Linked DNA regions of Puniceicoccus vermicola. The protein of the gene in region 1 interacts with the protein of each later gene in a pairwise test. Links are inferred from orthologs where the notes say so. Each region holds a gene or a part of one and is shown in the gene's direction. Other genes may lie near its edges.

Region 1 (3,270 bases):
ACTTTTAACGAGGCCAGTTTCTCCCGGATCTTGGACCGCGACTTTGTGGTCGTATTGGTGAGGAACCGATACTCGATTCCCCGTTCATTCAATTCTGCGAGGCACTTACGAGTCCCCTCAATTCTCTCGTTCCCTGAGTAAAGGGTTCCCGAGAGATCCAGAAGCACTCCTTGAATCCCTTTCAACATACGCTAGGAAAATACGGCAAGATTCCTGCCAAAAGCAATCTATCTCGGATTCTTCCCGCTCGACCGAAAAAAAGCGACTCCGCAGCCCACCCAGAATCACGGACGCATTTGCACCGGTTTTCCTAATCCGTAGACTTCCTCATGCGCCTGAGCAAACGACTGATCCCTCTCCTATTTTGCCTGATATTCGCAACTATGAGCTTCGCCGATTCCTCTCCCCTCAAATCCTACGAATGGAAGAACCGTATCATCGTTTATCGCCTGCCGGATAAGGAATTACCCGACCTCGAAAAGACAATCAAAGCCGACGAAGAAGGCATTCGAGACCGGGACCTCATATTTCTCCGGCTCGGCACAAGACCAGATATCCCTTCTCACCACGAACTCTCACCCGAGGCTATTCAAGAACTGACGGAGCGCTTCCATCTGGATATAGATTCTCCGCAGCCCGTTTTCCTTCTCATTGGAAAAGACGGAGGCGAGAAAGACCGTCAAACGGAGGATTTTGACCTTCGTGAATGGTTTGACCGTATCGATTCGATGCCAATGCGCCAGCAGGAGATGCGGTAGAAAGGATGCCGCCTCCCGCTGATCAAGAGGTTCAAAAGCGATTACTCTCAAACCTTCCCCCTCCAACTGCAGGCTCGCCTGTCGGGCCAGGATCTGTTCCCTTTTACGGACAATGTTTGCCTACCGAGTTGCCTCCGACACGAGGGTTCACCCCCGGCCGACCCATTCTTTTAACCCTTCGGAAGGCCCAAACATTCTCGCAAATCGAAATGAACTGGGATCTACCCTCGAGAAGCTCTTCACGATCCTGACCAACAGCCCCAAACTTTCTCAGACCCCAAACACGTCCCGCCCCTTCCGCATCTCATGAGTTCTCAAACCGACTCCTCCCCTCTCCTCTGTTCCTATTGGTTTCGACCCGACGGAACGGCCGAAAAGCTGGAATGGCAGAGCATTGCCCAATGGCAGCCAGGCGAGGGATTCCTTTGGATCCACCTCGACCGCTACAGCCCAGAAGCCCGCCAATGGCTCCACCGGGAATCTGGCCTCTCGCGTATCCTCTGCGACGCCCTCCTCGCCGAAGAGACTCGCCCCCGGTGCGACATTGTTCGCGAGAATCTTCTCCTCATTCTCCGGGGGGTAAACCTGAATCCCGGCGCCGATCCAGAAGATATGGTCTCGATCCGCCTTTGGTCCGACGGGCAACGATTGATCAGTTTACGCGGCCCCCGTGTCCTCGCGATTTCAGACGTCGAGGAACGCATCCAATCCGGCGAACCCCTCCTCTCCTCCGGCGACCTCATTTCCCTCCTCTCTTCCCGGCTCATCGACCGCATGGGGCCCGTTGTCGACGCGCTCCAGGACGACCTTGACGGTGTCGAAGAATCCCTCATCGACAAAGCGGATGCCGCCGCCCGTGGCCCATTGAGCGACGTACGCCGCCAAGCCGTCGCTCTTCGCCGCTACGTTTCCCCACAGCGGGATGTCTTTGCCCGCCTTTCCATCGAGCCCCTTCCATGGATGTCGGAAAACAACAGATCCCATCTTCGCGAATCGACTGACCGGATTACCCGTCACGTGGAAGACCTCGACGCGATTCGCGAGCGAGCGGCGGTGACCCAGGAGGAATTACTCGCCCGCTCGCAGGACCGGATGAACCGCAACACCTATGTTCTATCCCTAGTGGCCGCCGTATTTCTTCCCCTCGGTTTCTTCACGGGATTGCTCGGGATCAACGTCGGCGGCATTCCGGGCACGAACTCCTCGATCGCGTTTACCGTCGTCTGCCTCGCGCTCTTTCTCGTCGGCGCCATTGAGCTCCTATTCTTCTATTTCAAAAAGTGGTTCTGAGGAACGCGCACCGGACTCGTCATTCCTCACCGGTGGCCAACCTGCGAATCCCCATCAGATCAGGCTTCCCCGTACCCAATTGGGGGATCTTTTCCACGACGACGTAGGAGTTGGGCGACGGCCTCCAAAGATTGGGAAGACTCGTCCGGCTCAGAGCCTCTGACAAACGCTGGGAGGTGAGGTCCATATCACGGACGACGACAACCACCAGCCGTTCTCCGCGTTTCTCGTCCGGAACCGAGGTGACACAAAGTTGATCGGCATCAAAGTCGAGAGCCTCCCGCAACTCGTTTTCCACCAGTGAATGCGAGATCATCTCACCTCCAATTTTGCTAAACCGCGAGAGGCGATCCGTCAGAGTCAGAAACTCGTCCTCGTCCAAGTGACCGATGTCACCAGTTCGATACCATCCGTCCTGCAAAACTTCCGCCGACTTCTCTGGCGCCCCGAGATATCCGGGAAAAATATTCGGCCCACGAACTTCGATCAGACCCTCTTCCCCTGGCGCCAAAATCTCCCTCGTGTCCGGATTGACAATACGCACCCGCACATTCGGCAGCGGACGCCCGACCGTGCCGGGCTCACAACCTTTTTGACAGTATCCATCCAGATCAGCCGAAGGAACGTTGAGTGCCACCACTGGCGAACATTCCGTAGCTCCATATCCTTCGTAAGGACGCAACCCATACCGCTTCTCGATAAAATCGGCGATTCTCGGAGACAACTTCTCGGCCCCGGCGACAATCCACCGCACGGATTCGAAGGATTCCGGTTTAATTTTTCGAGCCCACCCGAGAAGAAGAGAAGGAGTGCCGAGGATAATCGTCGGGTGAAACTTCTCCGAGAACTCGCCGATTTTTGCAGCCTCCAGGGGATTCGAATGATAACCCACGGCGACTCCCTGAGTCATCGGCATCCAGACGGTAACCGTTAGCCCAAGGGAGTGGAAAAACGGTAGTGTCCCGAGAATACGATCCTTCTTGCGGAAGCGTCCGACCTCTTCAAAAGAATTGATATTGGAGAGAATATTGCCGTGAGTAAGAACGATTCCTTTGGGTTCGTTCGTAGTTCCACTGCTGAAAAGAATCGCAAGCGGATCATCGGCCCTCGCGGGATTTCGACCCAGAATCCAGGAACAGGGGAAGAGACGCGCAATCAATCCCGCCCGGATTCGCTGGGAAGTCGACAGACGCGCCAGAAGATCTTCAACGAAGACCAGTCG
Region 2 (3,219 bases), on another replicon or contig:
AGTCACCGCGCTAACCGCCGGAGGGGCGATGGATTTCGAAACCGGGCTGCGTCTCGTCGCAGAACGCGGTCGTTTGATGCAGGAAGCCTGCGAAGCGACCAAGGGCAGCATGGCCAGCGTCATTGGCGGAACCCGCGAAGCGGTGGCCGATTTCGCCGAGGAGTGTGGCGTCGAGATGGCAAACCTCAATTGCCCCGGCCAGATCGTCATTTCCGGCGTGCAGGAAGGTATCGACAAAGCGGTGAGCCTCGGGCGCGAACGTGGATTCAAGCTCGTGAAAGAGCTCGTCGTTGCCGGTGCTTATCACAGCCGTCTCATGGAGTCCGCCCGCGACCAGTTTGCTCCGTACGTCATGGATGCCGCAATCGAAGCTCCGAAATGCCCATTTTACGCCAACGTGACCGGCGCCCGCATCGAATCTCCCGAGAAAATCCGTGAAGGACTCATCGCTCAGGTGGTCTCCTCGGTTCTCTTCGAAGACGACCTTCGCGCTCTGGCGGCTGATCAGGTAGGTCCTGTCGAACTCGTCGAGTGTGGCCCAGGAAAAATTATCGCCGGAATGATTCGTCGTGTTGACCGCTCCTGGTCCGTCCGCTCCTTCGCCGAAGCGGAAGACTTCGCCGTTCCCGCCGCTAGCTAAAGAAACACTTCTTCGCGGCCTCCCACTATTTTTTTATGCGTTCTACCGACACTATCCGCAATTTTTGCATCATCGCGCACGTTGACCACGGCAAGACGACGCTCTCTGATCGTCTGCTCGAGTTAACCAGCACCGTTGAGCTGCGGAATATGAAAGAGCAGCTCCTCGATTCCATGGATCTCGAGCGGGAGAGGGGAATCACGATCAAGAGCCATCCTGTGTCGATGATCTATCAGAAGGACAAGGAGGACTATCTCTTTAACCTCATCGACACTCCCGGGCACGTGGATTTCTCCTACGAGGTTTCCCGGAGCTTGGCGGCTTGCGAGGGGGCACTCTTGCTCATCGACGCAGCCCAGGGAATCGAGGCGCAGACGGTGGCCAACGCCCACTTGGCCGTGGCTCAGGGGCTGGAGGTGATCCCGGTGATCAACAAGGTCGACCTTCCCAGTGCCGAGCCGGAGCGGATTATGGAGCAGCTGGAGGACGTTCTCGCGATTCCCGCCGAAGAAGCGATTCTCGCCAGCGCGAAATCAGGGATCGGTCTTCCGGAAATCATCCGCGCGGTCATCGATCGGGTTCCTTCTCCGCGTTGGCTGGACGAGAAGGGGACACGGGCACTCGTTTTTGACTGCATCTACGACGCTTTCAAAGGGGTGATTTGCTACGTCCGGGTTTTCAGTGGGGAACTCAAGCAGGGGAGTAGCATTTCCTTCATGGGTTCGGATGTGAAAACCCAGATCAAGGAGGTCGGCCGATTCTCTCCACACATGGTCGCGGAAGACTCTTTGTCGGGCGGTAAAGTGGGATACATCGTTACCGGAATTCGCGACGTTGCCGATGTGAAGCTCGGGGACACCGTCACCCGCATGGATGACATGGCCGGAGAAATGCTCCCGGGGTACAAGGAAGTGCGTCCGATGGTCTTTTCCGGTATTTATCCGCTGGACACATCGGACTACGAAAAGCTCAAGGCCAGCGTGGCGAAGCTGCGACTGAATGACGCCGCGTTCGTCTACCAGAGTGAAAGCTCTGCCGCGCTTGGATTCGGGTTTCGCTGTGGCTTCCTCGGGCTCTTGCACATGGAGATCATCCAGGAGCGCCTTCGCCGCGAATACGACCTCGACATTATCTCCACCTATCCGAGTGTCATCTATCGGCTGCGCAAGACCGATGGCACCGAGATGGAGATCGATAATCCCGTCTTCTTCCCGGACGCTTCCGAGATCGAGTGGATTGAGGAGCCGATGATCAAGGCCACGGTTCATACGCCGAACGATTCGATTGGCGACATGCTTGCCTTGATTTCGGAGAAGCGGGGCATCTGCCAGCAGACGGAGACAATCGATACTTCCAGGGTCATGATTACCGCCCGGCTGCCTCTGAACGAAATCCTCGTCGACTTCAATGATCGCCTCAAGAGCCTGACCCATGGGTATGGGAGTATGGACTACGAGCCGGACGGCTATGAGCAGTCTGACCTGGTGCGGATGGAGATTCTCGTCAATGGCGAGCCCATTGAAGCATTCTCGTCCATTGTTCACCGCCAGAAAGCGGAAACGCGGGGGAGGGCGCTTTGCGGAAAATTGAAGGACCTGCTACCCAAGCAACTTTTCAAGGTCGCGATCCAGGCAGCGGTCAACGGCAAGTTCGTCGCCCGCGAAACCTTGAGCGCCATGCGCAAGGATGTGACCGCGAAGTGTTACGGCGGAGACATTTCCCGAAAGCGCAAACTTCTCGAAAAGCAAAAGGAAGGAAAGAAACGGATGAAGCAGATCGGCTCGGTAAGTATTCCGCAGGAAGCCTTCGTCCAGGTTCTTCGTAGCAGCCAAGACTAACTTCCCACAAACCAGCGACAACCATGTTCTCTCCAGGAAAGAAACTTCGCAAGCAGGCCGGCGAATACGCCGATATGGCCCGCAAGATTATCAATTACCGGAAGGATCAGTTGAGCGAGAAAGCGCTGGAGGAGCTTCACGCCGTTCATGATGAATCGGCCGCTCTTTCCCGTGACAAGTCGCTCTCTCTGGAGACTCTGGAAACCAAGTCCAGAGAATGGGAGCCAGTCCTCAAGCGTCATGGCGGAAAGATTTATCCAAAGACCTTCTGGAGTGACAATTTGGAGACCTTTCTGGTCGCCGCAATTGTCGTCCTGGGGATTCGTGCATTCTTCCTTCAGCCCTTCATCATTCCGACCAACTCGATGTATCCGACGTACAGCGGAATGTATCACCAGATCTATGACGATGAGGATTATCCGTCGATCTTGGCTAAACCATTTCGGTTTGCGCTGCTGGGAGCGAAGAACCATGAGGTAACCGCGGAAAGCAGTGGGGCGGTTCGCATTCCGCTGCTATACGAGGAGACGAGTGGTGGCATCCGCGCCCGTGCTCGCTATGAGGTGGTCGATGGACGCAAATGGTTGCTGGTTCCGACTAAATTGAAGCGCTATCCACTTTTCGTCGGCAATGAACCCTCGGCCTTCGACGTTCCTTTGGACTTCGACGCCGATTCGGTTCTTATCGATCGATTCTTCCCTTATGCGAAATCCTGGGGTGAAGTGATTGCCAAGGAACGGA

Evidence for each region.
Region 2: the proteins of H5P30_RS07030 (region 1) and lepA interact in binary tests that used the Escherichia coli proteins (3 or more experiments, as listed by UniProt). The link is inferred for Puniceicoccus vermicola from one-to-one orthologs.

The regions. Positions count from the first base shown.
Region 1 is NZ_JACHVA010000053.1:214,999-218,268, reverse strand. Bases 110-3,056 are described here. They hold H5P30_RS07030 (zinc transporter ZntB), read left to right. Parts: upstream 110-1,064; coding sequence 1,065-2,048; downstream 2,049-3,056. Other genes in these bases: H5P30_RS07025 (MFS transporter), read right to left, coding at 2,068-3,056; H5P30_RS07035 (DUF4174 domain-containing protein), read left to right, coding at 384-758; H5P30_RS07040 (TIGR01458 family HAD-type hydrolase), read right to left, coding at 110-188. Outside these bases: more of H5P30_RS07040, read right to left, coding at 1-109; more of H5P30_RS07025, read right to left, coding at 3,057-3,270. UniProt on the Escherichia coli protein: Zinc transporter. Acts as a Zn(2+):proton symporter, which likely mediates zinc ion uptake. Purified ZntB reconstituted in liposomes also binds and transports Cd(2+), Ni(2+) and Co(2+).
Region 2 is NZ_JACHVA010000092.1:40,327-43,545, reverse strand. Bases 181-3,076 are described here. They hold lepA (translation elongation factor 4), read left to right. Parts: upstream 181-675; coding sequence 676-2,478; downstream 2,479-3,076. Other genes in these bases: lepB (signal peptidase I), read left to right, coding at 2,502-3,076; H5P30_RS11900 (ACP S-malonyltransferase), read left to right, coding at 181-640. In the rest of the region: more of H5P30_RS11900, read left to right, coding at 1-180; more of lepB, read left to right, coding at 3,077-3,219. UniProt on the Escherichia coli protein: Required for accurate and efficient protein synthesis under certain stress conditions. May act as a fidelity factor of the translation reaction, by catalyzing a one-codon backward translocation of tRNAs on improperly translocated ribosomes.